Linked DNA regions of Idiomarina loihiensis L2TR. The protein of the gene in region 1 interacts with the protein of each later gene in a pairwise test. Links are inferred from orthologs where the notes say so. Each region holds a gene or a part of one and is shown in the gene's direction. Other genes may lie near its edges. The genes, in order: ftsB and ftsL.

Evidence for each region.
Region 2: the proteins of ftsB (region 1) and ftsL interact in binary tests that used the Escherichia coli proteins (3 or more experiments, as listed by UniProt). The link is inferred for Idiomarina loihiensis L2TR from one-to-one orthologs.

What each region holds. Positions count from the first base shown.
Region 1 is NC_006512.1:810,392-813,716, reverse strand. Bases 36-3,035 are described here. They hold ftsB (cell division protein FtsB), read left to right. Parts: upstream 36-1,394; coding sequence 1,395-1,676; downstream 1,677-3,035. Other genes in these bases: truD (tRNA pseudouridine(13) synthase TruD), read left to right, coding at 2,950-3,035; ispF (2-C-methyl-D-erythritol 2,4-cyclodiphosphate synthase), read left to right, coding at 2,471-2,950; ispD (2-C-methyl-D-erythritol 4-phosphate cytidylyltransferase), read left to right, coding at 1,695-2,456; IL_RS03835 (sulfite exporter TauE/SafE family protein), read right to left, coding at 580-1,302; IL_RS03840 (bifunctional diguanylate cyclase/phosphodiesterase), read right to left, coding at 36-539. Outside these bases: more of IL_RS03840, read right to left, coding at 1-35; more of truD, read left to right, coding at 3,036-3,325. UniProt on the Escherichia coli protein: Essential cell division protein. May link together the upstream cell division proteins, which are predominantly cytoplasmic, with the downstream cell division proteins, which are predominantly periplasmic.
Region 2 is NC_006512.1:441,307-444,631, forward strand. Bases 147-3,146 are described here. They hold ftsL (cell division protein FtsL), read left to right. Parts: upstream 147-1,487; coding sequence 1,488-1,805; downstream 1,806-3,146. Other genes in these bases: mraZ (division/cell wall cluster transcriptional repressor MraZ), read left to right, coding at 147-548; rsmH (16S rRNA (cytosine(1402)-N(4))-methyltransferase RsmH), read left to right, coding at 548-1,495; IL_RS02190 (peptidoglycan glycosyltransferase FtsI), read left to right, coding at 1,796-3,146. In the rest of the region: more of mraZ, read left to right, coding at 90-146; more of IL_RS02190, read left to right, coding at 3,147-3,325. UniProt on the Escherichia coli protein: Essential cell division protein. May link together the upstream cell division proteins, which are predominantly cytoplasmic, with the downstream cell division proteins, which are predominantly periplasmic.

The sequences.
Region 1 (3,325 bases):
TAATGGCGATATGCCAATAAAGCTATGATGCCCAACGATACGGCGACAAATACCGAAAGTACAAACCAGAGAGGGTCATAACGAAGGTGAGCTGACATTTCCATTGCAGCCATTCCGGTATAGTGCATCAGGCCAATACCGGCGCCCAAAACAGTTCCGGCGATGAGTGTTGCACGCACCGATGACAAAGACATTTGAATTTTCATTGCTATAAAGCTGCCGACAATGGCAGGAACAACTGAAATAAGCGTTAACAACACGCTATGACTCATGGGCAGGTGAAGCTCAAAAGCCAGCATGCCAATAAAATGCATACTCCAGACACCAACGCCAGAGATAACTGCGCTGACAATTAACCAACTGTAGCGAGCAACCTTAGCCTGATATATTTGTACACGTTCCAGTGTGAGTATCGCGGTATAAGAAGCTAGCAGCGCGACGCAATAGGAGAGTATGACTAACCCCGGGTTATGGGAGCCATTTATAGGGGACTGGGAAAATTGACCCAAATCGAAAAATGCGTACAGGGTTTCAAGCATAAATTTAATTTTACCAGAGCCGTTGGCGGGAGTACTAAAACTATTTAATACTTTGCAATACGACACTGAGTCCCGAAAGTATCATTAGTGCCAGAGTAAATTGTCTAAAACGTTGTTCTGATACATGCTGTTGAAGTCTTTGTCCCACGCTGGCGCCTATAAGCGCACAAGGTAGTAAAGCGAGTACCAGATAGAGATGGGGCTCTGCGTAAATAGACTGGCGTGAGAAGTTAGCGACGTTTGCCATGGCAATGCAGCAGAAAAACAGACTGAGTGTAGCGCGAAACTGTTGTTTTGGGATACGGGCATTGGCCAGAAATAAAACAATAGGAGGCCCGCCTAATGTCATTAACCCGTTGAGCAAGCCAGAGCCTGTACCTACCGCAATATGTCCGGGCGCATGTTCAGCAGTAGAGAGTTGTTTACCGCTAGCCAAAGCGAGCGCAACAGCCAGTATGACAAAACCAAGAATCAGTTTAATAAACTGTTCGTTTACGCTTAACAGCAAAGATCCCGATACCAGAGAAGCAATGACGCCTGAAAAAATTAACCATTTCCACTGAGATGGGCGAGCCGCCTCTCTGTTTTTCCAGTAGATCCAGCCGCCAATCACGATATTAATGACAGACAGTGCAGGCGTAAGTACGCTAATAGGGAACCACAGCGCCAGAATTGGGACGGCTAACAAACCGGAGCCAAAACCGCTTACCCCCTGAACCAAAGCTGCGAAGAAAAATACTATTGCGGCAGCGAAATACTCCAAATGAACCTCTTTTGTCTTATAATGCTGAAAACGGCTTTTCAGTCACGTCAATAGTCTTCATAATGATAACAGGAAAAACAACGGAGCTGAGCATGCGGGTGACTCTGGTCGTGTTGTTGGCCTTGTTCCTTGCGTTACAATACCGTCTGTGGTTTGGCAAAAATAGCCTACCGGATTATTGGCGGTTGCAGCAAGAAGTCAGCAATCAGAAAAATACGAATGAAAATCTGGAAAGACGTAATCAACTCATTTACGCAGATATTGAAGATTTGCGCGAAGGGGAAGATGCGCTGGAGGAGCGTGCCCGTAACGAACTAGGGATGGTAAAAAAGGATGAAGTTTTCTTCCGTCTTGTACCTGATCGTAATCCATAGCCTGAGCGGGTGAGCGAGATGAAGAGTGAGTCTGAAAGCCACGCACAAAGCCAGATTGATTCGTTAATGGCTGTGATCCCTGCGGCTGGCAGCGGAAGCCGGATGCAGGCTAACATCCCTAAGCAGTTTCTGATGGTCGCTAACCGGACTTTGCTGGAGTACAGCATCGAAGCCGTATTAAAGGATGCGCGGGTTGAACAGGTTTTCGTTGCGGTTTCTGACTCTAATGCTGAATACCTTATTGAACTTAAAAAGAGCCTGCCAACAAAGGTTCATTTTGTGACAGGCGGCAACAGCCGCGCTGAATCCGTATTGGCTGGAGTTAAAGTTGCTGTTTCGCAAGGGGCTACCCATGTGCTGGTACATGACGCAGCACGTCCATGCCTACCAAAAAAGGCATTAACAGCGGTCATTAATACCGGATTAAAGGACCCTCAAGGCGCAATTCTTGCCATTCCGGTAAGAGATTCCTTAAAACGCGCTGTTATCTCTGTCAATGATGAAACCGGTGTTACCCATATAGAATCCAGTGTTGATCGGGAGGCCTTGTGGCAGGCGCAGACACCACAAGTTTTTAATGCAGAGCGTTTACAACAAGCCATAGAGCATATGGGGGCATTAAACCCTCAGTTAACTGATGAAGCTTCTGCTATGCAGTGGTGTGGTTTCCAGCCGGCGCTTATTCCTGGCTCTATCCGCAACTTAAAAGTGACTCACCCGGAAGATTTTGAATGTGTTCGCGACTGGTTATTAGCGGACAATAATGATCATAAAAATTAAAGAGGGCATCGTTCATGAAAATCCGTGTTGGTCATGGTTATGACGTTCATCGTTGGGGCTCTGATAAGCCTTTGATTTTAGGTGGTGTTGAAATTGAGCATCATCAGGGACTTGTCGCTCATTCCGACGGAGATGTTGTTCTGCATGCTGTCACCGACGCGGTATTAGGCGCTTTAGCGTTAGGTGATATTGGCCAGCACTTTCCTGATACCGATGAACGCTATGCCGGGGCGGATAGTGCCGAATTGCTGAGTCATGCCGTAAGTCTATGTCAGGAAAAAGAGTTTAAGACGGGTAACATTGACGTAACCATTGTAGCTCAGGCTCCGAAAATGGCACCACATATTGACGATATGCGGTCCAGCATTGCCCAGTGTTTAAAAACCTGCATCGACAATGTGAATGTTAAAGCGACAACGACAGAAAAATTAGGCTTTGTGGGGCGTGAAGAGGGTATTGCCTGTCATGCTGTGGTTCTGATGGAGTCATTTTAATGTTGGCACCCTCACAAGTGTCTTTGGCTGATTTACCGCGTTTACATAAAGGCGACAGACCGCAGGCCGAATTTAAACAGACGCCGGAAGATTTTCAGGTTATTGAGCAGTTGGATGTTATTGATGACGGTGAAGGTGAGCACCAGTGGCTTTGGGTTAGAAAAACCGGGGCTAATACAAATTTTTGTGCAGAAAAAATAGCCCGGTTTGCCGGAGTATCAGAAAGAAATGTCAGTTATTCCGGATTAAAAGATCGCCAGGCAGTGACCTGGCAATGGTTTTCCATTCAACTACCCGGCAAAGAAACGCTTAACTGGAATGAGTTAAACGATGAAGAAATGTCGGTTGAGCGAATAATACGCAGAACCAAGAAAT
Region 2 (3,325 bases), 370 kb from region 1 along the record:
TTTTCTTGACAGTGGGAAAGAGAGACACCTAGACTGTAACATTGTGGGGATTTGTGGATAATAGTGGATCGCAATGATCAGGTGGGATCATGTTCCGAGGTGCAACAACATTAAGTCTGGATAGCAAAGGGCGGTTAGCCATACCGGCTAAATATCGCCATGCGTTGTCATTAGACTGTGAAGGCAAAATGGTCTGCACGATTGATATTAAGCAACCGTGCCTGTTGCTGTACCCGCTTCCCGAGTGGCAAATCATTGAACAAAAGCTGACTCGGTTATCCAGTATGAACCCTGCAGAACGTCGCTTACAGCGACTTCTTTTAGGCCACGCCGACGACTGTGAAATGGATAAAAATGGTCGTTTGCTCCTGTCAGCTCCGTTGAGACAACACGCCGGTTTAGAGAAAAAACTGATGCTTGTCGGGCAGCTGAATAAATTTGAAGTTTGGAATGAAGACGCCTGGCACGAACAAGTGGCGCAGGACATGGATGTTGAACGCGAAGGTGACTTTACTCTCAACGAACGACTAGAAGACTTTTCATTATAATGATTACAACGTCACCGCAACACGTTTCGGTGCTACTGGAAGAGTCGATAGAAGCATTAGCGACTGATCCGCAAGGCACATACATCGACGCCACATTTGGTCGCGGCGGACACACGCGTGCGCTGCTTAACCAGTTAGGTGACGATGCCCGCGTTATTGCACTGGATCAGGACCCCGAAGCTATTGCTGCGGCGGCTGCATTTGCTGATGACCCTCGTTTTCAAATTATCCACACCCCTTTCTCAAACCTGCAACAGGTGCTTGACGATCTGCAGTTGAACCGGCAAGTGACCGGAATTCTATTTGACCTTGGCGTATCTTCCCCACAATTAGATGACGCCGAGCGCGGCTTTAGCTTTATGCGAGACGGCCCTTTAGATATGCGGATGAACACCACCAGTGGCGAAACCGCCGCCGAATGGCTTAATCGTGCAGAAAAAGATGACATCAGCTGGGTTCTTAAAGAGTATGGCGAGGAACGCTTTGCTCGACGTATCGCCAGCGCCATAGTCATGGATCGCGAGAAAAAGCCCTTTACCCGCACGAAGCAGCTTGCGGAAATGATTGCCCGCGTCAGTCCGGTAAAAGAAAAGCATAAGCACCCGGCAACGCGGACCTTCCAGGCCATTCGCATTCACATTAACCGCGAACTGGAGCAAATAGAGCAGGCGCTGGAAGCTTCTCTGTCGGGTCTGAAAGAAGACGGCCGACTGGTGGTTATTAGTTTCCATAGTCTGGAAGATCGTTTAGTAAAGCGCTTTATTCGTAAGCACAGCGAAGGAAAGCAGTTACCTCCGGGCTTGCCGGTAACTGAAGCTGAGCGCAATAAAGATAAAGCGCTGGAGAAAGTCGGCAAAGCTATTAAGCCGGGTAAAGCTGAAGTGCAGCTCAATCCTCGTTCACGCAGCTCTGTGCTGCGCATAGCAAGGAGGGTTCGCAATGACTAAGCAGCGTTATCCCAGTCTAATGAAAATGTTGCTACAGGATTTATTGCAGCACAAATGGATTTTGCTTCTCAGTGTGGTGGTTATCGGTAATGCGCTAAGTATTGTCTATACCGCTCATTTGAATCGGCAGTTAACTGGCGAACGTGATGATTTATTGTCGCACCGGGACACTCTGGATCGGGAGTGGCGGCACCTTGTGGTTGAGCAAAACGCCCTGACTGAACACAGCCGGGTTGAACGTATTGCGCAGGAACAACTTGGCATGCGGGACGTTGAGCCAGAGCAGGAGGTGTTGGTTTCATGGCAGTAACTCGTCGCAAGAAACACACAGAACCAGCCGGTACGCGTTGGCGCTTTTACACCGCAGTATTCTTACTGTTCGGTGTGTTTTCTGCGTTAATTGCACGCGCAGCCTATATTCAGGTAATAAGCCCCGATGCCTTCTCGCTGCAAGGTGATATGCGCAGTTTACGAGCCTCCAGTGTAGCGGTTCAGCGGGGGACTATTGTTGATCGTAACGGGCGTGAACTGGCGGTTAGCGTCCCCGTAGAAACTGTGTGGGCCGATCCCAAACGAATTGCTGACAAAGATGCGTTAGCGGATGAAATGCGCTGGCAGGCTTTGGCGGAAACCTTCCGTATGAATCGCAAAGAGCTGGTCAGTAAAGTGGATGATCCATCAAAACGTTTTGTTTATCTGCAACGGAAAGTGACGCCATCTGAAGCCGACTATGTGAAGCAACTGAAAATTCCTGGCGTGTACTTAAAAACCGAATCTCGTCGTTATTACCCTACCGGAGAAATCAGTGCGCACTTAATTGGTTTAACTGATATAGATGGCGTCGGACAGGAAGGTCTGGAGCTGTTGTATGACGAACATTTAACCGGCAAACCGGGTAAGCGAGTTTACCGCAAGGACGCACAAGGGCGGGTTGTTGAAGAAATTAGCCAGACAGATGCACAACAACCAAAACAGCTGACACTGAGTATCGACCAACGTATTCAGGCAACTGCTTATACCGAGCTGAAAAAAGCCGTGCGCTACAATCAGGCAACTTCAGGCTCGGCAGTAGTGCTGGATGTCGAGACAGGTGAAGTGCTGGCTATGGTCAATAGCCCGTCCTATAACCCTAACAATCGTACGGACTTGCAGTCTTTCAGAATGCGGAACCGGGCGATTACCGACAGCTACGAACCAGGTTCAACGATGAAACCTCTTGTGGTTCTTAGTGCGTTAGAAAAAGGTCGGCATAAAGCCGGCGATACTATTGATACGAGCCCCGGTTGGTTAAGAATCGGTGGACGCCGGGTGAGTGACCCTCGTGACTATGGCGAATTGACATTGAGCGAGGTGCTTGAGCATTCATCTAACGTGGGTGTAACTAAAATAGCTTTGGATCTTGGCGTTGACTCTTTATTGCAAACCTACGCCGACGCAGGCTTAGGCAGTGACACTGGGGTTGCTTTGCTAGGAGAGAGCATTGGTTTGCTGAGTGGCAGACGCCGCTGGTCGGATTTTGAAACTGCGACATTGGCTTATGGGTACGGTTTGTCGGCAACGACACTGCAACTGGCTAACGCTTATAACATTATCGCTAATGGCGGGAAAAAAAGGCCGCTGACGATTTTCAGGCAGGAATCGCCTTTACCTGCAGAGCAAGTTTTCAATCCGGATAACACCCGAGCCGTTATGCATATGCTGGAAGAGGTGGTTCGCGATGGAACAGCCAAGGCAGCACAAGTGCCCGGATATCGTATTGCAGGAAAAACAGGGACTACGCGTAAAACCAAAGCAACAGGTGGGTACGGTGATGAATACGTCGCGTTGTTT